Regions from separate parts of the Rhizobium sp. CECT 9324 genome, predicted to be linked through region 1. Evidence: riboswitches for the same ligand, from Rfam matches in the RefSeq annotation. Region 1 holds a riboswitch; each other region holds the start of a gene.

The links. A riboswitch is a leader RNA that binds a small molecule or an ion and turns the genes downstream of it on or off. The one in region 1 is predicted to bind cobalamin.
Region 2: another riboswitch for cobalamin. It lies ahead of fdhA (formaldehyde dehydrogenase, glutathione-independent); the one in region 1 lies ahead of bluB (5,6-dimethylbenzimidazole synthase).
Region 3: another riboswitch for cobalamin. It lies ahead of LQ231_RS20755 (energy-coupling factor ABC transporter permease); the one in region 1 lies ahead of bluB (5,6-dimethylbenzimidazole synthase).

What each region holds. Positions count from the first base shown of each region.
Region 1 is NZ_CAKKMZ010000001.1:2,860,971-2,871,157, reverse strand. Features, by position in the region: gene LQ231_RS14045 (hypothetical protein) at 1-500, opposite strand, end outside; gene LQ231_RS14040 (LTA synthase family protein) at 705-2,645, opposite strand; gene LQ231_RS14035 (NAD+ synthase) at 2,836-4,515, shown strand; gene LQ231_RS14030 (hypothetical protein) at 4,558-5,391, shown strand; cobalamin riboswitch at 5,433-5,625, shown strand; gene bluB (5,6-dimethylbenzimidazole synthase) at 5,668-6,426, shown strand; gene LQ231_RS14020 (DUF2865 domain-containing protein) at 6,377-7,078, opposite strand; gene LQ231_RS14015 (acyl-homoserine-lactone synthase) at 7,614-8,255, opposite strand; gene LQ231_RS27220 (helix-turn-helix domain-containing protein) at 8,373-9,131, opposite strand; gene LQ231_RS14005 (NADP-dependent malic enzyme) at 9,266-10,187, opposite strand, start outside.
Region 2 is NZ_CAKKMZ010000002.1:792,549-802,735, forward strand. Features, by position in the region: gene LQ231_RS23440 (NAD-dependent epimerase/dehydratase family protein) at 1-111, shown strand, start outside; gene LQ231_RS23445 (AraC family transcriptional regulator) at 212-1,201, shown strand; gene LQ231_RS23450 (N-acetyltransferase) at 1,453-2,271, shown strand; gene LQ231_RS23455 (LysR family transcriptional regulator) at 2,437-3,348, opposite strand; gene LQ231_RS23460 (nuclear transport factor 2 family protein) at 3,447-3,776, shown strand; gene LQ231_RS23465 (SDR family oxidoreductase) at 3,773-4,561, shown strand; gene LQ231_RS23470 (zinc-binding dehydrogenase) at 4,633-5,652, shown strand; gene fdhA (formaldehyde dehydrogenase, glutathione-independent) at 5,892-7,082, opposite strand; cobalamin riboswitch at 7,252-7,454, opposite strand; gene nrdF (class 1b ribonucleoside-diphosphate reductase subunit beta) at 7,524-8,477, opposite strand; gene LQ231_RS23485 (RNA polymerase subunit sigma-70) at 8,707-9,753, shown strand; gene LQ231_RS23490 (dihydrofolate reductase family protein) at 9,864-10,187, shown strand, end outside.
Region 3 is NZ_CAKKMZ010000002.1:158,084-168,270, forward strand. Features, by position in the region: gene ugpC (sn-glycerol-3-phosphate ABC transporter ATP-binding protein UgpC) at 1-729, shown strand, start outside; gene LQ231_RS20715 (GntR family transcriptional regulator) at 741-1,433, opposite strand; gene LQ231_RS20720 (TRAP transporter substrate-binding protein) at 1,557-2,594, shown strand; gene LQ231_RS20725 (TRAP transporter small permease) at 2,661-3,140, shown strand; gene LQ231_RS20730 (TRAP transporter large permease) at 3,197-4,444, shown strand; gene LQ231_RS20735 (mandelate racemase/muconate lactonizing enzyme family protein) at 4,460-5,626, shown strand; gene LQ231_RS20740 (transglutaminase family protein) at 5,632-6,444, opposite strand; gene LQ231_RS20745 (transglutaminase family protein) at 6,491-7,432, opposite strand; gene LQ231_RS20750 (hypothetical protein) at 7,429-7,623, opposite strand; cobalamin riboswitch at 7,645-7,860, shown strand; gene LQ231_RS20755 (energy-coupling factor ABC transporter permease) at 7,910-8,578, shown strand; gene LQ231_RS20760 (energy-coupling factor ABC transporter substrate-binding protein) at 8,581-8,871, shown strand; gene cbiQ (cobalt ECF transporter T component CbiQ) at 8,875-9,621, shown strand; gene LQ231_RS20770 (ATP-binding cassette domain-containing protein) at 9,618-10,187, shown strand, end outside.

The DNA.
Region 1 (10,187 bases):
ACCAGGATTTCGGCCGCGATCGGCTGACCGAGACGGAAGATGCGCGGATCCGCCACGGTCGTCGCCTCTCTATTGCCACCATCGAGACGGTCGAGGCAGGCCATGTGGCCGACGAACCAGCGCATCATCGCAGCGTTGCTGATTTCGGTCGTTTCGAGAACACGCACCCGCTTGTCAGGGATATCGGGAATGTCACGCAGGAATTTGTAGGCTACTAACTCGGAGAGATAGGCGGTCGCGGTGTTGCGGCTGGCAGCGCCGAGCCGCATGACGATCTCGACGAAGCGCGTCGCCGTCAGTCCGGACAGCGGATCGTCGTCGCGGCGGCTGAGTGACAAAGCGAACATTGCATGGGTCATCAGCCACTTGCGATGCGACGCCTTCAGACGTGCCAACCGTGGCGTCTCGTTGTGAATGGCAATGAGATGTTGGGCGATCTGTTTCTCGATTGCGGGAAACAAGGCGTGAGATGCGATTTCGGCACGCGTAAGTTGCGGCATGGTTGGTGCTCTGTTGAACAGTGTCACGTTCAAGACTGCCGCGCGAACGAAAATCCGGTCAAGATGAGCGGACTAAGACACTATCAAGCGCGCAGCATTTTTGAACAAAAAAAGTCTATGAGATTAAATTGACTTTTCCGCAATAGTGCACCGATCCATGACTTGTCAACATAGGTGACTTGGGAGGTGACAAGTATCGCCTGCTCACGTCACCGGCTGTAGTCTTTCGGCTTGTTCGGGGAAGAACCGTTCAGTTCCAAAGCCTTCACCAAACATCATATCATGTTGAAGCAAGCGATAGTCACGGATGGTGGGATCAATGCGGCCGGAAACGGACCAATCTGGCTGAGCTCGGTTGTTGCGCTCGATCAACTGGTGGCGGTCGATCACAGTATAACGTTCCTGCACACGGCCGAGCATGCCCGTATAGAACGGATGTCGATATCCGCTCATCCGGACGATGAAATGCGGCAGTTGCGAGGGGCTGACCGAGCCGAGGTTCTTCTGCATGCCGCGCTTGGAGGACCACACAACCAGTGGTGTTTCATGCTCGCGTTTCATCGTCGCAACGGAGGCTTTGCGGGTCGCGACCTGATCGGCCATGTAGCCGCTCTCGGTATAGACCGTGCCGAGCGGCGGCAGGTGGTCGCCAAAAAGCACGATGATGGTTTCCCGCCGGCGCTTCTTGGCCCAGTCCATCAGCATCTTAAGGCTCTGGTCTGCTTCCTTGACGCCCTGCGTATAGGTGGCCAATGCACTCGCGCTCCCGTCGGACAAGGTCGGGGCGTCAACCTCGATCGAGTTCTTCTTGTAGCGATTGCTCTCGTAGGGACCATGGCCCTGCAGCGTAACGGCAAAGAAGAAAAACGGCTTTGCGGTATTGTCGGCCTGACTGATGATATGGCGCGTCAGCGCATCGTCGGACGCAAAGATGCCGCGCTTTTCCATCGCAGGCATGTTTTCCTCGGATTGGAAGCTTTGGAAGCCGAGTGCCTGATAGACGTTCTGGCGGTTCCAGAACCAACTCTGGAACGGGTGGAACGCCTTTGTGACGTAACCCTTCGATTCGAAGAATGTGGCAAGCGACGGCAACGGGCGGCGGATATATTGCTGATAGGGAATGCTGCCGTAGGGCAGGAACGCGTTGCTGAACCCTGTCAGGGCCTCGAATTCAACATTGGCGGTCATGCCGCCGAATTCCGGCGAGAATACATTGCCAGACTGGTTGGCACGCATGGTCGGCATCGGATCGCCGGAATAGCGGATGCTGGACATGCGCGTCGGATCCCAGAGCGATTCGCTCATGATCATGATGACATCGGCCTGACGTCCCGAAAAGAACGTCGCGGGCAGGCGGTCGGTCGGAATGTCTGAGACCGCGAGATTGTTGTAGCCGTCCGGCGCACCGACATTGGCCATCGGGACATTAAAAGCGAAGGCAAGCAGGAAGCCATTGTGACGATAGTTTTCCTTCTGGTCCCACATCATCGGCACGATATTCAGCCGATCGCGGACATAGGAAAATGCCATCGGATCCATCAGCGTGACAAAACCGGCGAGGATCGGGGCTGCGACCAACGTGCGACCAATGCGGACCACGGGAAGGATGCGCGGGAAAAGTCGGCGGCTGACGAAGATCAAGTAGCCAAGTGCACCAAGGATAGCCAAAGCCAATAGCGCCATGCCCGCCGCCGCAAGCGGACGGGCAGCAACCATGACAGGCAGAAGTTCCACGATCTGGCGACCGAACAGCAGGTCGCTCGGAAACAGCGGATCTGACAGGAACAGTTGTTTCTGTCCGGACAAGAAGGCGGGCAGGAGCGACAGCGGTACGATCAGCAACGCCGACTGATAGGCACGCCCGACGATGGCATCGCCAAACAGCATCATCAAAAAAAGCATGCCTGCTGCAATCATGCCCGGGCGAGCGGGCGACAGCATGTAGTCGGCGATATCGTTCAGGCTTCCGCGCGCCAGCCATTCGCTGAGAACAATGGTGACGATCGCCAGCAATGCTGTGTTGATCAGCGGGAAAACGATGCGTCCGGCACGCCCGGTGGCACGCGCTTCATCTCGGCGGGGTGTGGTGCCGACAGCTGCTGCCAAAAGGCTGGAATTTACCGATTTCGCACGCGTATCAGCCACAGAGTTCTCCGCGAGAAAAGCCAATTTCATCAAAGGTTCGCATAGCTGTCACATATTCGTCATGAACGCTACATGAACTGTGCCAAAGGCCCGATTGTTCCCCGTTTTTGATCGATGGTTGGGTGGCGACCGCACGCTTGGTTGGCAGACGCCGTTGCGATCCGTCAATCGAGCGGTTAAACCGTTGATCATGAGCGAAACATTGCAAAAAACAGATGTCCTGCGCATTGCCATTGCGCAACTCAATCCAACGGTTGGCGACGTCGTCGGCAATCTGGCGAAGGCGCGCGCTGCGCGGTCGGAAGCTGCAATTCAGGGCGCTGATCTGCTTCTTCTGACGGAGCTGTTCATTTCCGGCTACCCGCCTGAGGATCTCGTGCTGAAGCCAGCGTTTCTCAGCGCGTGCCTGTCTGCCGTCGAGCAACTGGCGGCAGAAACTGCCGACGGCGGCCCTGGTGTGATCATCGGGTTCCCGCGTCAGAGCGAGAAGGGACGGCATAATTCGGTGGCCATTCTTGATGGCGGCAAGATCCTTTCGTTTCGCGACAAGATCGATCTGCCGAACTACGGCGAATTCGACGAGAAGCGCGTCTTTGTCGAAGGCGAGATGCCCGGACCGGTCAACTTTCGCGGCGTGCGCATCGGCGTGCCGATCTGCGAGGAAATCTGGAACGATGCCGGCGTCTGCGAGACGTTGGCCGAAACCGGGGCCGAGATCCTCTTGGTGCCAAACGGTTCTCCTTTTTATCGTGGCAAGGTCGATGTGCGTCATCAGGTGGCCCTGCGCCAGGTGATCGAGACCTGCCTGCCGCTCATCTTTGCCAACCAGTTGGGTGGCCAGGACGAACTTGTGTTCGACGGTGCAAGCTTTGCCTTCAATGGTGACAAATCGCTGGCGTTTCAGATGAGCCAGTTCGAGGAGACATTGTCTGTCACGACCTGGAAGCGGACCGAAAGTGGCTGGCGCTGTGATGAAGGGCCGATGTCCCGCATTCCGGAGAAGGAGGAGGCAGACTACCGCGCCTGCGTTCTCGGTTTCCGCGACTACGTCAACAAGAACGGCTTCAAAAGCGTGGTGCTCGGCCTTTCAGGCGGGATCGATTCGGCCATTTGCGCGGCAATTGCTGTCGATGCTCTGGGGGAGGAGCGGGTGCGCACCGTCATGTTGCCTTATCGCTACACGTCGAAGGACTCCTTTGCTGACGCCGAAGCCTGCGCCAAGGCACTGGGTTGCCATTATGATATCGTGCCGATCGCCGATCCGGTCGAAGGCTTCCTGTCGAGCCTTGCCGAAATGTTCGAAGGCACGGAAAGCGGGATTACCGAAGAGAACCTGCAAAGCCGTGCGCGCGGGACGATCCTGATGGCGATCTCCAACAAATTCGGCTCGATGGTGGTTACCACCGGCAACAAGTCGGAAATGTCGGTCGGCTATGCGACGCTCTACGGCGACATGAATGGCGGCTTCAATCCGATCAAGGACCTGTACAAGATGCAGGTCTACGCGCTTTCCGCCTGGCGCAATGCCCATGTGCCGCCGGGCGCACTCGGTCCATCGGGCGAAGTGATCCCAGCCAATATCCTGTCCAAGGCGCCGTCGGCCGAACTTCGACCGAACCAGACCGACCAGGACTCGTTGCCGCCCTATCCGGTGCTGGACGATATCCTGGAATGCCTGATCGAGAAGGAGATGGCGGTCGAGGACATCGTTGCCCGCGGCCACGACATCGCAATCGTGCACCGGGTCGAGCACCTGCTCTATCTGGCCGAATACAAGCGTCGACAATCGGCGCCGGGGGTCAAGATCACCCAGAAGAATTTCGGCCGCGACCGTCGCTATCCGATCACCAACCGTTTTCGCGATCGCTGAGGGGCTGCGAAACCGATTTCGCGGCTGCATGGAGGAGACGTGATGCGCAGTTCGGTCGAGATCTACAATATCCGCACACGGCTGAGCCGTGTGGTCTGGCAGACCGCCGATCTGGTCGAGGCACCGAACTGGTCGCCGGACGGCTCCTATCTGCTGATCAATGAAAACGGCCTGCTCTACCGGCTTTCGCCGAAGGGTGGACAAGCACCGGTACAACTCGACACCGGTTTTGCGATCGAATGCAACAATGATCACGGAATATCGCCGGACGGATCTCTGGTCGTCATCTCGGACAAGACGGAGCACGGCAAATCCTGCATCTATGTGCTTCCCGCCATAGGCGGGCAGCCGCGCCAGGTGACGGCAAAACTGCCATCCTATTGGCATGGCTGGTCACCTGACGGTCGCAACCTTGCCTATTGCGGCATTCGCGAGGATGTCTTCGACATCTACTCGATTTCCGTGGATGGCGGCGAGGAACGCAGGCTGACCATGGGCGAGGGGCGGAATGACGGGCCGGATTGGTCCGCCGACGGCGAATGGATCTATTTCAACTCCAGCCGCAGTGGCCTGATGCAGATCTGGCGCATGCATCCCGATGGCAGTGATGTCGAACGCATCACCTACAGCGATACCGGTGACTGGTTCCCGCATCCTTCGCCGAAGGGCGACAAGCTTCTGTACCTCTCCTATGCGCCGGACGTGTTCGATCACCCGCGCGACCACGAGGTCAGTCTGCGGCTGATGGATATGGATGGCGGCTCGCCAGAAACCCTGTTCGAACTCTTCGGCGGGCAGGGCACGATCAATGTGCCGAACTGGTCGCCCGATGGCGATGAATTCGCCTTTGTCCGCTATTTCCCCGTCACCGACTGATGCTCGTCGCAGGCTGATGCTTGCGTCCTCCAGCGATCGGTCTACAAGATTGACGATCAGGTGCCCGCAGTCTTGCGGGAGAATCGGGAAGCCGGCGCAAATCCGGCACGTGCCCAACGCTGTAAGGTGGATGCGCGCGCAAGGGGAAACCCGGCCACTGGTGGACAAGACCGGGAAGGCGGCGTGTGCAGCAGATGCCAAGTCAGAAGACCGGCCTGATGAGATAGACTTGCCCGCGCGGACGGCGGGCGGTTGCGCATTGTTGGGGATTTGACGATGCACGACGAACCGAACGAGTTTCTCGTCCGGGCCGGTTGCTTTTCGACGGAGGAAAAGCATGCCGTCTACCGGGCCATCCATACGCGCCGCGATGTGCGTGATCAGTTTCTTTCCGATCCCTTGCCGGACGACCTTGTCCGACGCCTGTTGGGTGCTGCGCATGCCGCGCCCTCCGTCGGCTTCATGCAGCCGTGGAATTTTCTGCTGGTGCGCGATGATGAGCGGAAGCGTGAAATCTGGGACGCTTTCGACCGGGCCAACCGCGAGGCCACTGCGATGTTCGATGCCGATAAACAAGCGGCCTATCGTGCGCTGAAACTCGAGGGGATCCGCAAGGCACCCCTCGGCATTTGTGTGACCTGCGATCGGGATCGCGCCGGTCCCGTTGTGCTGGGGCGCACACACAATGCACGCATGGACAGTTACTCGACTGTCTGCGCCATCCAGAACCTATGGCTCGCGGCGCGCGCCGAGGGTGTCGGACTCGGCTGGGTGAGCATTTTTAACGAGAGCGAGTTGAAGCGGATCCTGGGCATTCCCGACCCTATTGAAGTCGTCGGCTATCTTTGCCTCGGCTATGTCGACACGCTCTACTCGGCACCGGAGCTTGAGGTCAAAGGCTGGCGATCGCGCCTGCCGCTCGACGAATTGGTCTACGAAAACAGCTGGGGAGACCGGCCTTCCGCGTTCAACACTGCGGCCGGTGTCATTCCTGTAGAGGCTGCGGACCAGGTGCCGCCGGCTTCCTCAGATTGATCGCCCCCGTCGCCGGAGGCAGAAACTGTGGGCCGACCTTGCGGATATTCGAGGCGCTGCCATCATAGGCGCGTTCCAGCGGCGGTGCGACGGTTGCAGAAGCCGATTGGCTCTGCGGCTTTGGCGCGATGGTGAGGATGGAAGACTTGTAGTCCGGAGCAGCCTGCCTCGGGCTCAATCGTTGTCTTGCCTGCTCATGATAACGGGCAAGATCGCATCCACATTGCTTGGTTTCCCCGGCCGTGCGGTTGCGATAGGCGAATGCGTTGGGAAGGTCGCGATATGGCCTGCCGGTCACTGCCGAAATCATGTCCGATGTCTCACTGTACTCTGGAGCGTGGAAATACAGTTCGGTTTCGGTATTCGGGCACATCTGCTGGCACTGGCCTGCGTCCCGGGCGAAATTCATCGCCGAAGTGTTGGACGAAATCGGAAAAAAGCCGCCATCGCAGGTACGCACACACAGAGTGCGGATATTGCCGGTGGGCAGCGGGGCTGGCTGGTCGGACAGGACACCCGGGGCGTTGCGGCTGACTTCATACGGTTCGGCCAACGTGTCGAGATAGGGGACGCGCTGAGCTTCCTCTGGCTCGCTCGCAAGCGTCGCGTCGGTGTCGGGGCTGCAACCATTGGCCACCAATGCTTCGCTCAATCTCGTCCGCGAGCCCTGACTTGCAGCGCTGCCTGATCGAATTTCCTGTAGTTTTGCTGTGAGGATGTCCCTGTTTTCTTCCATCCTGTCGATTGCCTTGGAAAGGTCTCCGCAATCGTTTCCTCCGTCCGGGCGCACAATCACGACCGCGGAGGTCAGGCAGCGTAACCTCTTCTGGTCCTGCTTCGCCTTGCGAAGCTCCAGATTTTGTTGGGCAATGGCGCTGGCATAACGATCGATTTCGGGATTGTCACCGATGATTGTTGACGCGTTCGCAAGTCGGTCGCGCAGTCGCTCACAAACGACCGACGCCGAAGCCGAATTGGGCAGGACCCAGGCCAAGCAGAACGCAGCAACTAGAAGTCTTGGTATCCTCGTCGGCAAAATCGATTTCCCGGTGGCGCGTCGCACTCCGTGTGCCCGCGCCTGCTCCTACACCAGCTAGGCGAGAATACGCCAGTTAAAGCTAAAGTAAAATGACGATGCCGACATTGACCGCCATCGCTGCTGCGCCGTTGGCGGTCAATCCTGTTGTTTAAGCCGCGCGTGCCATTTCGAGCGTCATCGGTTGCTCCAGGACGCTGCCACGGATCGATGCGATGCTTTTCATCCGGGTGAGCAGGTCGTCCGTGATCTGCCAGCCAACGGCAACCGCCTGCACGGAACCGATCCTGTGCGGGGCGGCAATACGCGTGCCCGGGCAGCCCATGCGCTTGAACATGCGCTCCAGGAATATGTCGGTGACGGTTACGATGTGGCTCAGTCCTGATGCCAATCCGAGTTCTCCGACGCCGCACATCAATTCGGCTGCGGCAATGGTGACCTGGTTGCTGGCGCGGTCCTGCGAGATTTCCGGATCGATACAGAAACGGCTCGATTCCCAGATTGCTGCGCTGCGAATTTCTTGGCTCCCGCCCAGCAGGATGGGAAACGTATCGTCGAGCATGTTCGGTCCAAGGGTTGGCAGCAGGCGAAGAGCGCCCCGCAGACGCCCGGTGTCCCCGTAGGATAGTACGTAAAGCGGATTGGCCTGGTCGTAGTGATCAATTTCCCACTCGCCGAGAACGCCAACGTCCCAATTCAGGAGATCGTGGAAGATTGTTTTGCGCAGGCGATGCATGGCGTCGATTTCGGACGGATAGCGTTTGCGGTTGGCGCCGTTAATGATCCTGATCATTCGTCACTCCTTCAGTTGAATGGAGTGCCGAGGATGGCGATTGCAGTTGACCGATGAAACTTTCGGTAGAGACAGCTACGCGTCTGCAATCAAATATTCCATGAGGTCGGAGAAGGGCTAAATCAGTTCCAATGCCTCGTGCGGATTCGCAATCAGATTGCGCCAGAGCGCTTCGGCAACTGCCTGCGGGTTGGTCATCACGTTGAGTTTTCGGCGGGCATTGGACATGAAAAAGCGCACGGTGCGCTCGGTGATCCCGAGAATTGCAGCAATTTCCCAGTAATTCTTGCCGGCTGCCACCCACGACAAGGTCTCAATCTCTCGCCGTGTGAGCCTGTCAGGCGCATGCCGCGGATATGCGTCTGGACGCTTGCGTGCAAGCATTTTTGCGTGAAAGCTGACAGCTAGGGCGGCAATGTCGCGATCATGCACCCGGCGCAGATGCGTCCACTCATGCTCTTCCATATCGGCCTGTATGACGAGGAAAGCGGCTCGGCCATTGTGAGACAGCATGGGGTAGCACGCAGCGACCGAGTTCAGACGAAGTAGGCGTGCAAGTTTTGCGAGGTTTTGCCCTGCCAGGGTTTTGGGGGCGATATCCCGCCAATCGAATGGCTGAACCGCCAAGTCTGCATGTCTCAGCGGGGCCAGCATGAGTGTGTCGCGCAGATTGTTCGTCAGCTTGTTCAGAGTTGCCAACGGCGTGTGGTAAAGACTGTGGGCGACAATGCGACTGTCAACGATCATTCCGTCGAAATAGAGCAGGTGAACGAGGGAATACGTCTGGCGCATGCGATTGAAAAATTGCGCAGGCTCGACACGCTGATCCTGCTCGAGCCAATCACGCAGTCCGAAATAGGCCTCCGCAGATGCCATGGAAAAAACCCTAAAACCAAGGGTTCAGAATGGTTTGGCTTGCTGCGAATTGTCCAGCGGCAATCTGTCCTTGCCGCTGGTAATCGGCCGAAAACCTTGAAGGCCGTCGTCCCGCGGTGGGGCGGGCGACGACGTTATGCCGGTTGCGAGGCTTCCACGACCGCCAGGGCCGCCATGTTGACGACGCCGCGCGACGTCACCGAGGTTGACAGGACGTGAGCCGGCATGGCGGCACCCAGAAGGATAGGACCGACATGCAGTGCATCCATCATGGTGCGCATGATGCCAAGCGAGATGTTGGCAGCATCGAGATTCGGGAAGACGAGCAGGTTGGCTTCGCCCGTCAACGTACTGTCCGGCATGGCCCGTTTGCGCAGTGCTTCCGACAGCGCCGATCCGCCCTGCATTTCGCCATCCACCTCCAGTTCGGGTGCCTCCTGACGCAAGATTCCGAGCGCACTGCGCATCTTTGTGGCGCTTGGCGAGGGGCGCGAACCGAAATTGGAGTGCGACAACAAGGCTGCTTTCGGGGCAATGCCGAAGCGCCGGATTTCCTCGGCGGCGAGCCTTGTCATTTCCGCGATTTCTTCAGCCGAAGGGTCGTCGGTGACAAAGGTGTCGGTAAAGAAGATCGCGCCACGCTGCGAGATCAGCAGGCTGAGACCTGAAAAGTCGCGCACGCCGGGGCGCTTGCCGATAATCAGCCGGACGTCACGCACATGGCGGTCGAAACGGCCTTCGACTCCGCAGATCAAGGCATCGGCATCACCGCGCTTCACTGCAAGTGCGCCGATTACCGTGGTGTTCGTGCGGACAATCGTGCGGGCGGCTTCCGGGTTGATGCCGGCGCGGCCGACAATGGCAAAATAGTCATCGACATAGTCGCGGTAGCGCGGATCGTCTTCCGGATTGACCAATTGGAAGTCGACACCCGGACGGATACGGAGGCCGTAGCGCTTGAGGCGGGTCTCGATGATTTGTGGACGACCGATCAGGATTGGTTCGCCGATGCCATCTTCAAGCAGGACCTGGGCAGCGCGCAGGACGCGCTCATCT
Region 2 (10,187 bases), on a different contig from region 1:
GACAACGGCCGTGGCAGGCGCGAACTGGGGCAGACCTATCGACCGCTGCACGAGACAATGAACGATATGTTCGAGCAGATGATTGCCAGTGGACTCGTTACAAACAAATAGTAGCAACGGAAACCAGTGAGCGGGGAGCAAGATGATGCTGAAACGTGCAAACCGCTTTGCAATGCATCCGGGTTGGCGGCTTCTCATCCAGGACATGGGAATGGATCCCGTCGATGTTCTGTCTCACGCGGAACTGCCCGCCGATCTTTTCGCCGCGAAAGATGCGTGGCTTTCGCCGGCGGAATATTTTCGTCTGTGGCACGGTCTGGAGGCGAGCAGCAATGGCCGGAACGTCGCCGTCCTGCTTGGAAAGTCGATCTCCGTGGAGACATTCGATCCACCGATTTACGCGAGCTTCTGCAGTGCAAACTTCAATGTCGCGCTGCGGCGGCTTGCCGAATACAAACGGCTCATTGGCCCGCTTGTCGCGGATGTTTCCGTTGGATCTCAGGAAACAGCCGTCACGCTGACCTGCTATGGTTATGACAGGCTGCCGCCGCCTAGCTTCGCTATCACGGAAGCCGTGTTTCTGACCCAACTCGCCCGGATGGCGACGCGATCCGCCATCCGGCCACTGTCTTGCGAACTCGTGACATTGCCCGGGCATCAGGCCGAATGCGAGGCGTTTCTCGGCTGCAGCATCCGACAAGGGTCGACCAATACCATTCGCTTTTCCGCGGAAGACGCCGCTCGACCTTTCCTGAGCGAAAACCTCGCGATGCGGAGTTTTTTCGAACCCGGTCTTCGGGCCCGTCTGGCAACCCTTGACGGCGAGGCATCCATTTCCGAGCGGGTGCGTGCAGTGTTGTTGGACATGTTGCCGAGCGGAGCATCGTCCATCGACGAGGTCGCCAAGAGACTTGTGATGAGCACCCGATCTCTCCAGCGTCGGCTGACGCAAAGCAACCTGAACTACCGCGATGTTCTGAGCGATCTGCGGCGCGAACTTGCGTCCCACTACCTTCATCATTCGGATCTGTCTCCCGCAGAGATTTCCTACCTGCTGGGCTTTGACGATCCAAACTCGTTTCTAAGGTCTTTCAAGGAGTGGACCGGTCAAACCCCGGGCCGCTTCCGGTCAGAGTCGCGCGACGTCAATGAAGATGAAGTGCGGAACGTTCAGGGCCATAGGTCCAAAACGTCATTTTGACTGCAAGCGTTTCGGCATCCGCATGTGAGGTATTTTCAGGGGAGCACACCCGATATTTGCCGGCGGCGTCAGGATGACTGGCAACTAGCAAACAATGGCCGCTGATCACGCGCCATGTGGCCTCCCCAATATCGAAACTGAGATAACCGCATGTCCAGAAAGCCCAGCTTTCTGGGATCGGGATGCCCTTGTTCGGCGAGAGAAAGCTCGTCGACAAAAACTTCAACTGAGACTTCTATAGGAGAGAATGCATGGCTGAAAGTCACGGCGACAGTCTTTTGGGCGAGGCATTGGAAGCAAGCGCCTATATTGACCTGTTTCGGAATGCACCTGCGGAATTTGCTCAATCCACGTCGCTTGCGTTTCGCGCAATTGGCAGAGGATGCGCGATTTCTCTGCCTCCTGCGCCGACTTTGGTGCTCAATCGGATACAGGGGTTGCATGGGCTGGATGAACTTATGGAGGCCTATGGCTGGCTGGAGCGGGGAACGGGCACCCATTATCTCCAGATCAACCGTGAGCTTGCGTCTGCCGAGGTCCTTGAATGGCTCGATGCGAAGCGGCTGATCAAAGAAAATCCGAACTGGTCGAAGCTCATGTGGCGCGGCGATGCCGTGGATGAGCATCCGTCCGAAGATTTCCGCATCCGAGCAGCGACTGCTCAAGACGCTGACGTGTTCGGGTCAATAACCAGTCAGGGTTTCGGACTTCCTCCCGCCATTGGCCGGATATGGCAGGGCGTTGTCGGGACGGATTCCTGGATTTGCCTCATTGGCTACTGGAAGGATCAACCCGTTGCCGCCGGCGCTATGTTTGTCAACGATGGCTGCGCCTGGTTGGGCGTGGGTACAACGCTCCAGGAGCATCGCAACAAAGGTCTCCAGAAAGCTTTGATCAGTGCGCGTTTAGGGGCAGGTCTGCGGCGGGGCATCAAGACATTTTATACCGAGACCGTTCGCTTTGCGAACAACGTGGACGTGCCGAATGTCTCCTTGCAGAATCTTGAAAAGGTCGGTTTCCGTCGGGTCCACGAGCGCTCGAACTACCGCATTCCCCCATTTTCCGGATGAGTTTGGACAGGGGTCAAACGTTCCGACGAATGGGTTCAAGGCGAGGACGCCGGAAAGGTGTTTTGGTCGAGTTCATGCCGCCCACCAGCAATGACAGCTTTGCGTAACATGTCAGTTCGGACACCAGCCGCACATGACAAAAGCGGCGGACACGCACCAGCAGGCTTAGGGCTGTGCGAGCCGTCCGGCCGCGTAGTCGCGCGCGAGCGCAATGAAGGCCTGGAAGGCGGCGGAGGAATTGCGCCGATTGGAATAATAGAGGCACAGCGGCACGAGCGGCGGCGTCCAGTCTTCGAGAATGCGCACGAGCCGTCCCGCTGCGATGTCTTCGCGGACATCGGTTTCCATGAAATAGCCAATCCCCACGCCGTTCGCCACCGCGATCCGCGCCAGAGATGCTTCGTCAAGAGTGATCGGCCCCTCGACGTCGAGTTGCAGTTCTTCACCCTCCTTCTCGAACCGCCATCGGAACAATGCGCCATTGGGAAGCCGCCCGCGAACGCAGGGGTAAGAGAGCAGATCCTGCGGCACCTGGGGAATAGCCCTATTTGCGAAAAAGGCGGGAGATGCGGCAACCGCCATGCGCCGCATCTTACCCAGCGGTATGGCGATCGCGTCGCTGGGCACCAGATCCGCGCTGCGCACGCCCAGATCGAAGCCCGCCGCCACAACATCAACAAGCCGCCCCTCGGTGACGATGTCGATATGAACCTGCGGATAGAGCTGCAGATAGCTGAGAACCAGCGGTGCCATGATCTCGCGCGCGGCCGTCGCGAAGGCATTGATGCGTAAGATGCCGGACGGCGTCTCCTGTTGGGAGCGCGCCGTATTCATCGCTTTTTGGATGCCCTCGAGCGCAGGTTTGATCTGTGCGACGAAGATCCGCCCCGCATAGGTGAGCGAGACGCTGCGCGTGGTGCGATTGAATAAACGCACGTCAAGCTGCCGCTCGAGCTTGCCCACCGCGTTGCTGATGGCCGTGGTCGACATGCCGAGATCGAGCGCCGCCGCTCGAAACGAGCCGCAGCGAACGATGGCGAGAACCGCTTCAAGTTCGATCAGCGAATGCCGAGTCATTGTCCCGATTTCCGTAACACGTCATCGCACTTTATCTTGCTTATCAGGAGAAAAGTCCATCGCTAACTTAGCCTCATCACCACTGAGGAGAGATGACCATGTCAATGAACCTACCCAAGCCGATCGCCGACTATGTCGAGGCAAACGCCCGTCTCGATATCGACGGCATGATGAAGCCCTTCCTGGATGACGCCGTCTTCATCGACAACGGCAAGCGTTACGAGGGCCTGGCTGAGATCCGCAAGCTACTCAAGGACGAAGCGATCGCGGTAAAGGCGATCTTCACGCCCGACGCTGTTCGCGAAGAAGACGGTAATGTCGTGCTCGAAGGTCCCGCTCATGGAGACTTCCCGGGCAGCCCGATCCGCTTCACCTATCGCGTAACGCTGGCGAACGACGCCATCAAGAGCCTGGAGACTACAGTATGAGCATCCAGGCAGATTCCAAAGAGTTCGCTGGCAAGCGCGTGCTCGTCAGCGGCGGCACCAAGGGTCTGGGTCGCGCCACGGTCGAGCGTTTTCTCGCCGGCGGAGCCCGTGTTGTCACGGCCGCCCGCACGATCAAGGACCCGATCGCCGGCGTTGAATATGTCCAGGCAGACCTGACCACGGCAGAGGGCAGCGAAGCGGTCGCCAAGGCGGCGCTTGAGCGGCTGGGCGGCATCGACATCCTTGCCCATGTCATCGGTGGCTCGGGTTCGCCGGCGGGTGGCTTCGCCGCGCTGACGGATGATCACTGGCTCGCCGAACTGAACCTTAACCTGCTGGCGACCGTCCGGCTCGATCGCCTGTTGATCCCGCAGATGCTTGAGCGGAGCAAGGGCACTGTGGTGCACATCACCTCAATTCAGTCCGTCCTGCCGCTGCCTGAATCCACGACGGGCTACGCCGCCGCGAAGGCCGCGCTGAGAACCTACAGCAAGTCAATCTCGAAAGAGCTCGGTCCCAAGGGCGTGCGGGTCAACTCCGTCTCGCCTGGCTGGATCATGACCGAAGCCACCGGAGATTTTCTCGAAATGCTTCGCACTGCCAATGGCGGCACGATTGAGGATGCGCGGCAGTCCGTGCTCGATGCCTTGGGTGGGATCTCGATCGGGCGCGGCGCCGAGCCAGAAGAGGTGGCCGACCTCATCGCCTACCTCGCCTCCGACCGTGCTGCTGCGATCCACGGCGCCGAGTTTGTAATCGATGGCGGTACCATCAGCACGGTCTGAGGGTGCCTCCCGACACCCGTCCTCTTTTTAGGGAGGGCGGGTGTCTGTATGCGGCCGATGACAATCGATCGATGCCACCGCGCAGCACCAGACTCCCATTCCGGTTTGAAAGGAACACCATGTTCGCCGTCTTTGCAAAAGAAGCGAATCTCCACGACCCCCTTGCCTCTGTTGTCGTCGGCGAACGCCCTGATCCGGTCGTGAAAGAGGGCTGGGTGCGCGTGAAAGTGACACATGCCAGCCTAAACCGGCACGATATCTTCACCCTTCGCGGGATGACCTCCCAAGAGGAGCCGATCCCGTTCCCGATGATCCTGGGCAATGACGCGGCAGGATTGCTCGAAGACGGGACGTCCGTCGTGCTCTACCCGGTAATGGGGACAGATAGCTGGAGGGGCGACGAGACGATCGACCCTCACTGGCACGTTCTCAGCGAGCTTGTGCCCGGAACAATGGCTGACTATGTCGCGGTTCCGAAGCGCAACGCGGTGCCTATTCCTGAAGGTCTGTCCCCGCTCAATGCATCACTGCTTGGCACTGCCTGGCTCACGGCTTATCGCTCTCTCTTCACCAAATCACGACTGATCCCCGGCCAGACCCTTCTCGTGCAAGGGGCTTCGGGTGGTATGTCGACGGCGCTCATCCAGATGGGGCGGGCTGCTGGCTTCGAAGTGTGGGTCACGACCCGCAATGATGAAGGCGCAGCGATCGCCGAGCGGCTTGGTGCGAACCGGATATTCCGGCATGGTGACGTGCTTCCGCGCCGCGTTGACGCGGTCGTTGACAATATCGGTGCTGCGACATGGGCAGACAGCCTGAAAACTGTCAAACGGGGTGGCGTTTTGGTGATCAACGGCATCACGACTGGCCACACCGCCGAGACCGATCTGCTGCGCATCTTCGTCGAACAGATCGACATCCGCGGAACCATTATGGGTACACTCGAGGAAATGAAGGCCATGATGCAATTCGTCATCCGCAACAACATAACGCCCGAAGTCGGAGCGGTGGTGCCAATGACCGAAGCCCGCGAGGCTATCCGCGACATGATCGAAGGGCGCACCCGGGGGAAGACCGTGTTCACGCGATAACATGATTGATGAAGCTTACCGCTCTCGCTTGGGGCGCGGCGTTACAGTGAAATTCTGAAGCAAGGTCCGCTCTTTGCTTCGAGGTGCCCAAGCCAGACCACCGTCGTGAAGACTTTCGTACGCCGGCAGGCGCCCGAAACTCTTCACGAAAGCGGTCCTTCATTGGATGGCCAGACACACCCGCCAGAATGACGGGTGTTCAACATTGGCGTCACTACGAAGACATTGCCTTCGATAGACTACGCGACCTTTGCAAGATCACCATGCGGATCGAGGACGTATTTTGTCGCTGCCCCCTGATCGAAGCTCTCGTACCCCTGAACGGCGTCATCAAGCGGTATGATCTTGGCGTTGACGATGTCAGCGATCGGTAGCCGGTCGTGCAGGATCGCCTGCATCAGCTGCCGATTATATTTCAGGACTGGCGTTTGGCCCGTATGGAACGACTGTGCCTTTGCCCAACCAAGTCCGAAGCGAAGAGACAGGCTGCCCTGCTTGGCTGCTTCGTCGACAGCGCCAGGGTCCTCGGTGACGTAAAGACCGGGAATGCCGATCGAGCCAGCGGCGCGGGTGATCTCCATCATCTGGTTGAGGACGATGGCCGGCTGTTCGCCGCCGGCATGGCCGCGTGCTTCGAAGCCGACCGCATCGATCGCGCTGTCGACTTCGTTTGTGCCGACCACCTGCGCAATCATGTCGCCGAGACGATCGCTCATGGAAAGGTCGATGGGCTCGAAACCGACCTTGGCGGCGTGCGCGAGACGATCCTTGTTGAAATCGCCGATCATCACGACTGCCGCACCGAGGATACGTGCTGATGCAGCCGCAGCAAGACCGACCGGGCCGGCACCTGCGACATAAACCGTTGATCCCACGCCAACGCCCGCTTTGACTGCGCCGTGGAATCCGGTCGGCAAGATGTCTGAGAGCATCGTGAGGTCGCGAATTTTGGACATCGCTTTATCGCGATCCGGGAATTTCAGGAGATTGAAGTCGGCGTAGGGAATGGTGACGTAGCGCGCCTGGCCACCGATCCAGCCGCCCATGTCGACATAACCGTAGGCGCCACCAGCGCGTGACGGGTTAACGGTGAGGCAGACGCCGGTGTCCTGCGATTTGCAGCAGCGGCAGCGGCCGCATGCGACGTTGAATGGTACGGAAACGATGTCGCCGACCTCGAGCATCTCGACGTCGATTCCTTTTTCGATGACTTCGCCGGTGATTTCGTGGCCAAGGACGAGACCCGGCATCGCTGACGTTCGACCACGAACCATATGCTGGTCCGATCCGCAGATATTCGTCGAAATGACCTTGAGAATGACGCCATGCTCGATGCGGCGGCCATCGGGGGCCTCAAGCTTCGGATCGTCGATATCCCGGACTTCGACCTTGCCGGGTCGCAGATATACGACGCCTCGGTTCTTGCTCATTTTCATCTCCTCCATCGTTGCAACCAAACAGCGCCGCTCCTCCGCGACACGGTCCAGTCATTGAATTTCCCTGGAAGACACGAAACCCGGCTCCAGGGCATGGCGACCACAACGGAAATGGAGAGGTCAGGCGACACTGCCCATTGCCCCTCGATTGCCCGCCGCAATCGGTCTGCTCAACACTCAGGGCTGGATTCCGGACTTCGGAACTGTCTTTATGGGCTGCCCAACGCCTTCGCGGTGTTATCACCGGTGGCATTCGTCGGGTTTTTGTTCCGTTACCGTTGCGGGGACAGCGCCGGCATCACGCCGGCTTCCCAAATTATCCGCCACGAATTCTGTCGCGGCGGCACCGTGAGCGAGGTCTAAAAGATCACGGCTGTGACTTCGCCGCGCTTGGGAATGCGACATGTCTGGCGTGCGCGACGACATCCTGCCTATTCAGAAATCCCAATCTTCGTCTTCGGTCGCTACCGCTTTGCCAATGACGTAGGAAGACCCCGAGCCGGAGAAGAAATCATGGTTCTCGTCGGCATTCGGCGAGAGGGCAGACAGGATCGCCGGATTGACATTGCAGGCTTCCGGGGGGAACAGCGCCTCGTAGCCAAGGTTCATCAGCGCCTTGTTACCGTTGTAGTGCAGGAACTTCTTGACGTCTTCCGTCAGGCCGACGGCGTCATAAAGCGCCTCCGTGTACTTGGCCTCGTTGTCGTATAGCTCGAGCAGCGGATCGAAAGCGAAGTCTTTAATACTCTGCCGTTTCGCTTCGGGTAGGCGCTCGACGGCGCGCTGGAACTTGTAACCGATATAGTAGCCGTGCACCGCCTCGTCGCGGATGATGAGGCGGATCATGTCGGCGGTGTTGGTGAGCTTGGCGCGGCTCGACCAGTACATTGGCAGGTAGAAGCCGGAATAGAACAGGAAACTTTCGAGAAAGACCGAAGCCACCTTTTTCTTGAGCGGATCACCCGAGGCATATTGCTCCATGATCAGCGCCGATTTTCGCTGCAGGAACTCATTCTCTTCCGACCAGCGATAGGCGTCATCGACGTCGGGTGTCGAGCATAGCGTCGAGAAGATCGATGAATAGGAGCGTGCGTGAACGGCCTCCATGAACGAGATGTTCGACAGAACGGCTTCCTCGTGCTGGGTCGCAGCATCTTCCATCAGCCGCACGGAACCCTGACCATTCTGGATGGTGTCAAGCAGCGTCAGTCCGGTGAACACGCGGATGGTGAGTTTCTGCTCTTCGGGCTTCAACGTTGCCCAGGACGGGATGTCGTTCGACAGCGGCACCTTTTCCGGTAGCCAGAAGTTCCCCGTCAGCCGGTTCCAGACTTCGAGGTCCTTGTCGTCCTCGATGCGGTTCCAGTTAATGGCGCGGATAGGGCCCATGCAACCAGACTGAGTCGCCGTTCAGCCTGCGCTCCTCGAGCCGATCCCCCGCAAGCCGAATGGCCTCGCGCGCAGCGGTCGGGGAGGAACAGCATAGGAATTTGGCGGTGCAGGCAGATTGTACAAAAGCGCAAACCTGATCGGCTCGGTGCGCGGCCGCCCCTATTGAGATAGCTGAACTGTTGCATCGTCCCCCAAGCTCCCATAAGGTTAACCTAGGCGTGAAAGTGTGCCAACGCGCATTCGGTTGAAGATGCATGACTTCCCCCCGGTTCAATGCGAGCAAGACCTTCTCGGCAAAGCCTGTTCGGGCGATGAGCGTGCGTTCGGCTGTCTGATTTACCTGCATCGTCGCCAGATCTTTGGTCACTGCTACCGTATGCTCGGCTCGCCACATGACGCTGACGACGCACTTCAGGAAACCCTTCTCGCAGCTTGGCGCGGGCTTGCGACTTATGATGGGCGCGGCTCTTTCGCGGCGTGGCTCTACCGGATCGGGACCAATGTCTGCCTGCGATTGATTTCGAAACGCCCCAAGCGGCTTTTGTCGTCGGATCATGGGCCGGCAATTCAGTCAACTTCCGATCTTGGCACGCTGGTTCCGGGTCGCGTGTGGGTAGAGCCCTGTCCAGATCAGGACCTTTCCGACGAGGGTGATCCGTTCCACCATCTGGCTCGTCGTGAAACGGTGTCCCTGGCCTTTGTGGCGGCGCTGCAGCATCTTCCCGGGACGCAGCGCGCGGTCCTTCTGCTGCGCGATGTTCTGGAGTTTTCCGCAGCAGAGACTGCCGGGCTACTCGACTTGTCCGTGCCCGCAGTGACGAGCGCCCTGCAACGGGCGCGCGCCACCCTGCGTCAACGACGTCCACCCGACCCGAGCCGGGAGGAGCCTCTGCTTACTTCGGCCGACCGGCAGGGTGAATTGCTGAACGCCTTCGTCTCGGCTTGGGAACGCAGGGATGTCGGCGCGCTTGTCAGTTTGCTTGCCGAGGATGTCCGCTTCACCATGCCCCCGCTTCCGGCCTGGTTCGACGGCCGAGCCCAGGTTGCGCTGTTCTTCCGCGAGCGTGTCTTTGCAACGGATTGGCGGCTTCAACCGTTGCGCGCAAACGGGCAGGCGGGGTTTGCCTGCTACCTCAGGCCCGACGGTGCCCATCGGTACCAGATGGCGGCGATCCTGCTGACAGAGTTTCATGGTGACCGGATTGTGCATCTGCAGAGCTTCCTTGATCCGTCGCTGCATCGTCGCTTTGGGCTTCCGGAAGAAAACCTCTGATAATTTGGCAGGGGTCCGATTAGTTTTCGCGCGCGCCTGTCTCATTCCTGATGACGGGCCTCCAACAAGGGCCGCGTCACGATGCAACTTGGATGGAAAGGCGAAAATTCGTGGCCAAGCTTATATTTAGCAATCTCATGTCGCTTGACGGTTTCTGTGCGGGTCCGGGAGGCGATCTGAACGGACTTCCCATGGGGGCAGAGTTCGACCAGCACAATCGGGACCTGTTGCGCGGAGCGGGGACGCTTCTTTTCGGGCGTGTGACCTTTGACCTCCTGCGGTCCTTCTGGCCGGGCGTGTTAAAGGAAATCGCGCCCGATCCATTGCTGGCGGACATCGCCGGTCGACTTGCCAAGGCGCGCAAGAGCGTGGTCAGCAATCAGTTGACACTTGGCCCGACCGATAACTGGGGCGATGCCCGCATCATTAGCGGC
Region 3 (10,187 bases), on a different contig from region 1:
GAAGCAGCGCGAATGCTGGCGCTTGGCGAACTCCTTGACCGCAAGCCGAGCCAGTTGTCCGGCGGGCAGCGCCAGCGCGTCGCCATGGGGCGCGCCATCGTGCGTGACCCTGCGGTCTTCCTGTTCGACGAACCACTCTCCAATCTTGATGCCAAGTTGCGCGTCCAGATGCGCACCGAGATCAAGACCCTGCATCAGAAGGTTGGCACAACTTCCGTCTATGTCACGCATGACCAGATCGAGGCGATGACGCTTGCCGATCGCATCGTCGTTCTGAATGGTGGCCACATCGAGCAGGTGGGAACGCCACTAGAACTTTATCGCACCCCCGCAAATCTGTTCGTGGCGGGCTTTATCGGCTCTCCGGCGATGAATTTTCTCGATGCTGTGGTGGATGCGCAAGATGGCGGACCAAGCGCGCGTCTCGCCGACGGTACCAGCATCAGGCTTGCCGCCGCGCGCAAGGTCAGCCGCGGGCAGACGGTCAAGCTGGGCATCCGGCCGGAACATCTCCAGGCAGGCCAGTCGGGCGACAGCATCGTGCGTGGCGAGACGCTGGTCGTCGAGCCGACCGGTGCCCAGACACATGTTCTTTTCAGCCTTGCCGGTGAGCCTGCGACGGCTGTCGTCGACGGCGCATTCCCGGCTCGTCATGGCACGCCTTTCGAGGCGGCAATTAACGCAGATCAGGTGCACGTTTTCGATCAGCAAAGCGGACTGTCGCTTTGATATGACCCCGCTTACCGCTGGGCCTGCCGCATTCGCTGGATGAGGTTGCGCTCAGCGGCTCTCGCATGGGCCTCGACGATCTTTTGGGTCTCCTCGACGTCGTGGCGAGCCACAGCCGCCATAATGGCGCGATGTTCATCGATCATCGCAATGCGACGTGCCGGACTGACCGGGTACCGACGCGCAAGTCCCCTGACGACCTCGCCATGACGTTGCCTGATCGCCAGAGCCTCTTGGTTGAAATGTCGATCGTACATGATGCCGTGAAATGCTTCGTCCAGTCGATCGAGGTCGGCCTGGTCGTCGGGCTTCATTTCGATCTGCAACTGAACTCTATTCATCGCCTGCAGGTCTTCCTCTGTGGCTTGCTCAACGAAGAGCCTCACCAGATACGGCTCGATGAGGGCTCTGATGTCAAAGATGTTGCGGACGAATGCCTCGTCCAGCGTACGTACCCGAGCGCCGCGGTTTCGGTGAATCACGACGAAGCCCTCGCCGCTTAGCTGATGGAGTGCCTCCCGAATTGGGTTCGTGCTGACGCCGTACCTGCGGCTGAGGTCATGGGTTTTTAGCCAAGAGCCTTCGATCAGGCCGCCGTTGATTATATCTTCCCGCATGCGCTCGTGCAGGGGCTGGAACGCGCCCGCCTCTACGGCCTCCGCTGAAGCCTCGTCAGGCGCATTGTTGTTGTGCAACGTCGGCAATCGGTGTCCTCCATGTCTGCGCCTCTTGTAGCGGCTCAGAAATCATACAGCAACACCGCTTGACTTTGTACAATTTCATATAGTTTATGTGCGATATATCGCACAATCTGGGAGGAGATGCGGATGTTTAAGCTAAGATCGCAAGTTTTTGGTGCTTTGATGATGAGCGCGACGCTCATTGTAGCAGCCTCGCAAGCCACCGCCGCTGAGATCAAATTCGCCTTGGAAATGTTTGAAGGCGACAATCCGGAATTCAATGCTGCGAAAGCATTCAAGGACTATGTTGAAAACAAGAGCAACGGCGAACTGACCGTGCGCTTGTTCCCGGGAAATCAGATGGGATCCGTCCGTGACACGACGGAAATGGTTCAGGCGGGCACGCTGGAAATGACCCTGCCGTCAGACGGTGCCTTTGCCGGATTCTACAAGCCGATACAGGTCTGGTCGCTGCCTTACCTCTTCCGCTCCGCGCCGGTCGCATGGGACGTGATGAGCGGCGAATTCGGCCAGTGGATGCTCAAGGATATTGAGGAGAAGACCGGCATCAAAGCTCTGGCGTTTTCGCAAAACGGTTTCCGATCCTTCGTCAACAATGTTCGTCCCATCAAGACGCCTGCCGATATGCAGGGCATGAAGATCAGGACAATGGAAAGCCCGGTTTACATGGAAATGGTCAAGGCCCTCGGTGCCAATCCGACCCCGATCGCTGGCTCTGAAGCGGTGATGGCGCTGCAGCAGGGCGTAGTCGACGGGCTCGAGAACCCGCCACCGGTGCTCTATACGGGCGGCGCTGCAGATGTCGCAAAGCATCTGACGCTCAACGAACATGTACTCGGCCTCCATATTATCGTCGTCGGAAAGAGCTGGTTCGAATCGCTGCCGCCAGCTCACCAGGCAATCGTCCAGGAAGGCGCGCGCCTCATGGCTTCGGTTGAAAACGTTCAGAAGACGGAAGGCGACTGGATTTACGCGCAAAAGATTGCCGAGGAAAAGGGAGTCCAGGTTCATACCTCGACGCCCGAGGAAAAACAGGCTTTCAAGGACGCCGTCTATCAACCGGTCCGCAAATATATCGCGGAGCAGGTCGGCGAGGAGCTACTGCAGCAGATGGAGGCCTCTGTTGGTGAGGCCGAGGCAAAACTTTATCAGCAGGCAGAGTAACGTCCGAACTGCCTCAAGGTGCCGGACAGGGTTCGGCACCGTTCACGTTAGCCACGGAAGCGCGCAATGACGATACGAGATCTATCACGCACCCTAGCCAAGGTTTGCGAAACCCTGGCTGCTGCCATCCTGCTGATCGTTTGCCTGATCAACTTTGCCCAGGTCGGGGGGCGCTATCTGATGGGAACCTCATTAAGTTGGGGCGAGGAAACGATGCGCTACATCATGATGTGGTTGATGATGCTCGGTAGCGTCACAGCGGTATACCGAGCCGAACATATGGCCGTTGAGGGGCTGCAGGACCTCGTCTCGCCACGATACCGGTCTCTTGTCCGCAGCTCTCTTTATGCGATTGGTGGCATCCTGTTTGTGTTTCTCGCTTATTATGGATGGGCCGCCGCCATCCGGAACCTGTCGCAGCACGCGGCAGCTTCCGGTATCCCCATGGTTGTTCCCTATATGGCGATTCCGATCGGTTCCGTGCTGATCCTTATCCAGATCGTTCTCTGCTGGATCTCTGGCTTTGAAACCGAAGTCCATGAATAGCCACCTGACACTCCTTTCCGGCGAGATTTGATATGATTTGGGTTGCACTTGTTTCCATGGTGCTGCTGCTAGGCGGCGTGCCAATTGCAATGGCGTTGGGTCTCGGCGGCACGCTGGGCGTGTGGCTGACCGGGATCCCGCTCCAGGTCATCGTCACTCGCTTCTTTTCCGGTGTCGACAGCTTCGTCTTCCTGGCCATGCCGTTCTATATTCTGGCAGCGGAAATAATGAACCGCAGCGGCATCACCACGCGGTTGATATATCTTTCATCAATTTTTACTGGGCGCCTTCCGGGCGGTACTGCCTACACAAATGTCGGCACTTCCGTATTGTTTGCCGGGATATCCGGGTCGGCGGTCGCCGACGCAAGCGCACTCGGACGCTTTTTCATGACAGTCATGCCGAAGGAGGGCTACACGAAGGAATATTCTGCCGCGGTGACGGCGGCATCGTCGATCATTGGTCCTATCATTCCCCCGTCGGGCCTCGCGATCATCATGGCTGCCGTCTCGGGCCTTTCAGTGGTCGATCTGTTTGTCGCCGGCGTCGTACCTGGCCTTCTGTTTGGCGTGGCGTGTTGCGTAGTGATCCTGTTGAAATCGATACGCAGCGGTCTGCCAACGTCCATTGTCAAAGTGAAGCGCGACGAACTGCCAAAGCTGCTTCTTGAAGGCACAGCCGTCATGTTACTGCCCTTCATCATTGTTGGCGGGATGGTCACAGGTGCGTTCACGGCCACCGAAGGTGGAGGTATTGCCGTCTTTGTGGCGACGATGCTCGGGCTATTCATGTTCCGAAGCATCAACCTTGCGGATATCTGGGGTGCATTGATCGTTTCCGCGAGGGCAAGTGCAACGATCTACCTGTTGGTCGCGGCGTCCTCCATCCTGTCCTACGCCCTCAACCTGCTTGGAATAGGCGCAATGGTTACGGCAGCAGCGCCGTACTTCGAGGGAAGCCCGGTCCTGTTTCTGGTTGGCATCATGGTCCTGATGTTGATCCTTGGCTTGTTCCTCGACATTGGTGCTGCACTGCTGATCTTTGTGCCACTCGTCATGCCCACGGTGATCCAACTCGGCATCGATCCGATTCAAGCGGCGATGGTGATCATTCTATCGCTCGCCATGGGGTTGATCACACCTCCAGTCGGTGTCGTCCTTTTCATTCTGATGAAGATCGGCAACATCAGGCTAACTCCACTGATGCGCGAACTTTTCCCGTTCATCATTGCGGAGATCTGCATCATCCTGCTCTTGATATTCTTCCCCTCTCTCTCAACCTGGCTGCCGGACCTGCTTCGATAGACCGCGTCAAACTATCTGGAATCGCACATGAAAATTACTGCCATCAAGCCATATATCGCAAGAGTTGGCGTCAGAAACCAACTGGTCGTCAAGGTAGAGACGGACAGCGGTATTTATGGCTGGGGCGAATCCGGGCTGTCTTACCGTGAAAAAGCGGTAGCGGGTGCCATCGACCACTACGCCCAGTTCCTGCTGGGACAGGATCCGATGCGCTGTGGGGCTCTATGGCAGGAAATGTATAGGAGCCAGTATTTCGAAGGTGGCCGTGTTCTGACGGCGGCGATCGCCGCCCTTGATATTGCTTTCCATGACATCAAGGGCAAGGCACTCGGAGTGCCCGTCTATCAATTGCTGGGAGGAAAGCAGCGCGATCTAGTACCGGCATTTGCAACGACATCCGCAGAGCCGGGCGAGGCGATGATCGAGCAGACTGTTCTGCTGAAGGAGGCCGGATGGAACTGCGTGCGTTTTATTGCCGCCGGCCAGGAAAACACCGAGCGTTTCGAGCCGAGGGAATCCATTGCCGTGACCGCCGAATGGGTGACCCGCGCTCGTGCGGAAGTCGGCCACGCGATGACGCTGGGCGTTGAATATCATCATCGGCTGAGCGTCGCGGAAGCTGCTTCCTTCTGCCAGAAAATGCCGAGTGGCACGATCGACTTCATCGAGGAGGCCATCCGTGACGAGGCACCAACCGCCTACGAAGCCTTGCGCCAGATGACGAATGTGCCATTCGCAATCGGCGAGGAGTTTTCATCGAAGTGGCAGTTCCTGCCCTATGTCGAGCGCGATATCCTGCAGTTCTGCCGGATCGATATCTGCAATGTCGGCGGCTTCACCGAGGCGATGAAGGTCGCGGGCTTGTGTGAAGCCCATTATATCGATCTTATGCCGCACAATCCGCTGGGCCCGATCTGTACGGCGGCATCCGTGCATCTTGGCGCGGCTGTCGCCAATTTCAGCTGGCTGGAATGCCGCCAGAGCCCGGCGGAGCAACACTGGGGCTTCGACAATTCCACCCTGTTTCCAGGCCAGATTCAGATGGATGGCGCGTTTTATGTCGTTCCTGACGCGCCGGGCCTGGGAGTGGATGTCAACGAGGCGGAATTGCAGAAAATGCCGTTCGAATACGCCGAGCCGCCGCATCTGCGCCGGACCGACGGCTCGTTCACAAACTGGTAGTCTGGTCAGGCATCGATGATCTCGTCGGTGATAACCTCGAAACGAACCAACTGTGCGGGGCCGAAATTGGTGGTCAAGGCCACGTCAATGGCATCGCGCCCGGTCGCCATCAAGATGCGCCCGATACGCGGCTTGTTGTGACGGGCATCGACCGTGTGCCAGCAGCCGCCAAGATAGACCTGAAACCAAGCACTAAAATCCATCGGGTTCGGATCCTGCGGCACGCCGATGTCGCCCAGATAGCCCGTGCAGTAGCGGGCTGGAATGTTCATGCAGCGGCAAAGCGTAATTGCCAGATGCGCAAAATCGCGGCAGACGCCGGTTTGGTCCATGAAGCCGCCATAGGCGGATCGGGTCGAATCGGCTCTGTTGTAGTCGAATACGATGCGGTCATGGGTGAAATCGAGGATGGACTTGACGCGCGCCCAACCTGTTGGGGTGGTGCCGAAGTTCTGCCAGGCGAAATCGGCCAAGCGATCGGTGTCGCAATAGCGACTGCCCAGCAGATAAACCAGGACATCATCCGGCAGATCCTTGATCGCGTGCTGGACGGCATGTTCGGGGATGATGTCGGGCTGGCCGTCGTCATAGATATCGAACGACGTTGATATTGTGGTCAGACCCGGCGGAGCGAGGATACGCGAGCAGGCGTTTCCGAACCCATCCATGTAATTCCAGGCTTCAATGTCTCGATCGAAGGTCAAAACTTGTTCTGATAAGAGGTCGACGCGGCGGGAGGGATGAATGTTCAACGCCAGTAGCATTGGTGTTGGTTGGGTGCATTCATAGCCCAGATTGAAGCCAGCTCTTATCTTCATGAATTCCTCGGTTCGGTGCCCGTACAAATCGCCGGTCGGCGCTGGGTCATGAGTGAACGCTCAGCAGGGACGAGTGTTCCGTCACATGCCCAGGCAAATGCCTTCTATCGTCAGCAGGTTTCGTCGTCACGTTGACCTGTACCGACATGCCCGCAAAGTCAGTTGGCCCACCGTCGTAACTTCCATAAAGCGGCACGGCCTGGCGTGGGTCGCGCGCAACGCCGACGCGGATCAAGTCACGGTTGCCGACAATGCCATTTGTTGGGTCGAATTCGACCCAGCCGGCACCCGGAATATAGACTTGGCACCAGGCATGTGTGGAGCCGCCGCCACGGGTCGTCGAACCGTCGCGATCCGGGACATAGACATAGCCCGTGACGAAACGGGCAGCCATGCCAAGCGCACGACAGGCCTCGACCATCAGCAGGGCGAAATCGCGACAGGTGCCCTTGCGGGACGACAGTGTCGTCTGCGGTGTCTGTGTGCCGGGTTCATGTCGCCGGGCATAACTGAAGCTTTCCTGGATCGCGCAACACATGGTCATCAACAGCTGACCCGTTGGCGTGGCCATTCCAAGTGCGACAAACTGGCTGGCCCATTTGGCGACTTCATCACTCTGGTCCGGATAATGCCGTTGAATGACCCGCTCAAGGTCCGGTTGCTCCTCAGGGTCATAGGAGAATGGATAGGTTGCGGCTGCCTCGTCAATCTCAAGATCGAGTGCGACCTGCGGCGTGTGGTCGACAGTGATCCAGGTTTCGAAACGCAGGCTTGTCGATGGCCGGGTGATATCGACAATCGCGACGCAATTGCCAAACACGTCCTGAATCCAGCGTATCTGCTGTGGATGTGGATCGCAGAGGAGCGTTGCGTCGAGAAGGCGTTGGTCGTAGCTGTCGCGCGGTCGAAACATCAGCCGATGCTCGCCGAAATGCACCGGTCGTTTGTAGCGATATTCGGTAACATGCCTTACGGAGAAAATCGTCATATTGGAATTTTGGCCTTGCGCTCCAATGATGAGCATGCGCCGGGACGTTGCCTGACTGGGAGCTCTGAATGTTTATCAGGCGACCATAGCACCTCTATGGCTTGGCGGCTTGCCCCATTTTCACTTTCGCGCAGGGAATTTCCGTCGTCTTCAGCTTTTGCCTGACGATCGATTTTTCTGTTTCGTTCCATTGTCATTTTCCCGCCGCACGCCTATGAATTTCACCAGATGGTTCCGCCTGACCAAGGGATGGCGGATGAAAAGGGAACACGGTGAGGATTACCCATCAGGGGCCAAGACCGTGGCTGCCCCCGCAACTGTAAGCGGTGAGCGACGTCCAGAATGCCATTGGCCAAGTGATCGGCTGATAAGGCGGACCGAGCTATGACCCGCGAGCCAGGAGACCTGCCATCGCTGGGCCACGACATCCGTGGTGACTTTTTCGGGCCACGCGGCGGGCGTGGTTGAGGGTGTTATATGCATATTATGGAAGGCTATCTGCCGGCCGCGCATGCGGTTGGCTGGGGCGCGGTTTCCGCGCCATTCGTGATTTACGGTGCCAGGCGCATCGTGACGCTGGTACGAGAAAAACCAGAGGTCAAACTGCTGATGGCGGCATCCGGCGCTTATGTTTTTGTGCTCTCCGCTTTGAAGATTCCATCAGTGACCGGAAGTTGTTCCCATCCAACGGGCACGGGTCTGGCCGCATCGCTGTTCGGACCCACGGTGACCACCGTGCTGGGAACGATTGTTCTCTTGTTCCAGGCACTGCTCCTTGCGCATGGTGGCTTGACGACCCTCGGTGCGAATATATTCTCGATGGCCATCGTCGGGCCCTTCGTCGCCTACGGCTTGTTCAAGGGGATCACCGGGGCAGGTTTCAGCGGAGCGGTGGCGATCTTTTTTGCGGCCACGGTCGGCGATCTTGCAACCTATGTCACCACTTCGCTGCAACTGGCGCTGGCCTTCCCTGATCCGGTATCGGGAATGACGGGTGCCGCTGCCAAATTCCTAGGGATTTTTGCATTTACGCAAGTTCCGCTGGCCATCAGCGAGGGCCTGCTGACCGTCATCGTGTTCAACCTGCTGCAGCGCTACAGCCGCGGCGAACTGAATGCGCTCAACATCTTCTCCGCAAAGGCCTGATCATGCTGAAACGTAATCTCTGGATGCTGTTCGCCGTCATTGCCTTGGCAATCCTTCCGCTCGTCATTCATCACGGCGGCGATGCCGAATTCGGTGGTGCTGACGGTGAGGCCGAAGCTGCAATCACCGAAATCCAACCCGATTACCAGCCTTGGGCGGCACCGCTCTGGGAGCCGCCGAGTGGGGAGATCGAGAGCCTGCTGTTTGCCCTGCAGGCAGCGCTGGGTGCTGGACTTGTCGGTTTCTATTTCGGCCGCAGGACGTCGCCAAAGAAAACCGCGGATACACTGTAACCGATGCGCGCCATCGATCGCTGTGCCCAGACTAACCGGTGGCGTCATCACGCCGCCGGTGAAAAACTCCTTTTCTCCGGCGGGGTGATGGCTGCGTCACTCCTATCGGCAGGATGGACAGGCCAATTGATGTTCCTCGTTGTTATGCTGGCCACTATGAGGGTTGGTGCGCGTATCGCATGGCGCGACATCCTGCGAGCGGCGCGCATACCGTTTCTGTTCATTACGACGGGCACGGTGGCTCAATTGATCTCCGTCACCGCGGTCGATTTCGTGCCGATCGTATCTGTCGTCCCGGGCGAAGGCATAGAGAAAGCGCTCTTTGTCGCGCTGAGAAGCAGTGTCTGCGTCTCAGCCTTGTTGTTCCTGGCATTGACCACACCCTTGTCAAGCATTCTTCAGCTGTTTCAGCGGATAGGGCTCAGTGTCGAAATATCGGATATCGCCATGGTGATGTTCCGGATGATCTGGCTGCTGCTCGATTGTCTTGATGCTGGCCAGCAGTCGCTTGGCGCCCGGCTAGGCTATAGCAGTCGCCGCCGGATGCTGAGGTCCAACGGTCTTTTGCTTGCGTCGTTGCTGCCGCGTGTGTTTGACCGGGCCAGACGGATGGATGCCGGCCTTGCTGCGCGCGGTTACACGGGCCGCTTGAATTTCATCTCGGTCGAAAGGCCGGCGTCGGGTCCGCGGTTGCTGCTGATTGGCGCAGGCTTGATCGGTGTATCTGCAATGACGTGGTGGCTCGGATGATCCTGGAAGCGCATAGGGTTCATTTCGCCTATGAAGATGGGACTGTTGCTCTCGATGAGGTTTCCCTCGCAATCCGGGGGCAGGAGAAGCTGGCGATCTTGGGCGCCAACGGTGCCGGTAAGTCGACCCTGCTGTCGCTTCTCAACGGATCACTCAGGCCTTCCGCCGGAGATGTGCTGCTGGACGGAAAGCCCGTTCGCTACGGCCGTAGAGATCTGACAGAACTTCGGTCTCGAGTTGGCCTTGTCCTTCAGGATCCAGATGATCAGCTGTTTGCAGCGACCGTGTTCGAGGACGTCTCCTTCGGGCCTCTCAACCTCGGCCTTTCCCCCAGTGACACCCGGGATCGCGTGACACATGCGTTGGATGCGTTGGGAATTGATGCGCTGTCGCATCGCCCGACGCATCTGCTCAGCTTTGGTCAGCGCAAGCGGGTCGCAATCGCCGGTGTCCTTGCCATGTCTCCCTCGGTTTTGCTGCTCGACGAGCCGACCGCCGGGCTCGATCCAAAGGGCGTTGAGGAACTCACCGAAACCCTGCACGTGCTGGCCGCAAATGGGGTCGCG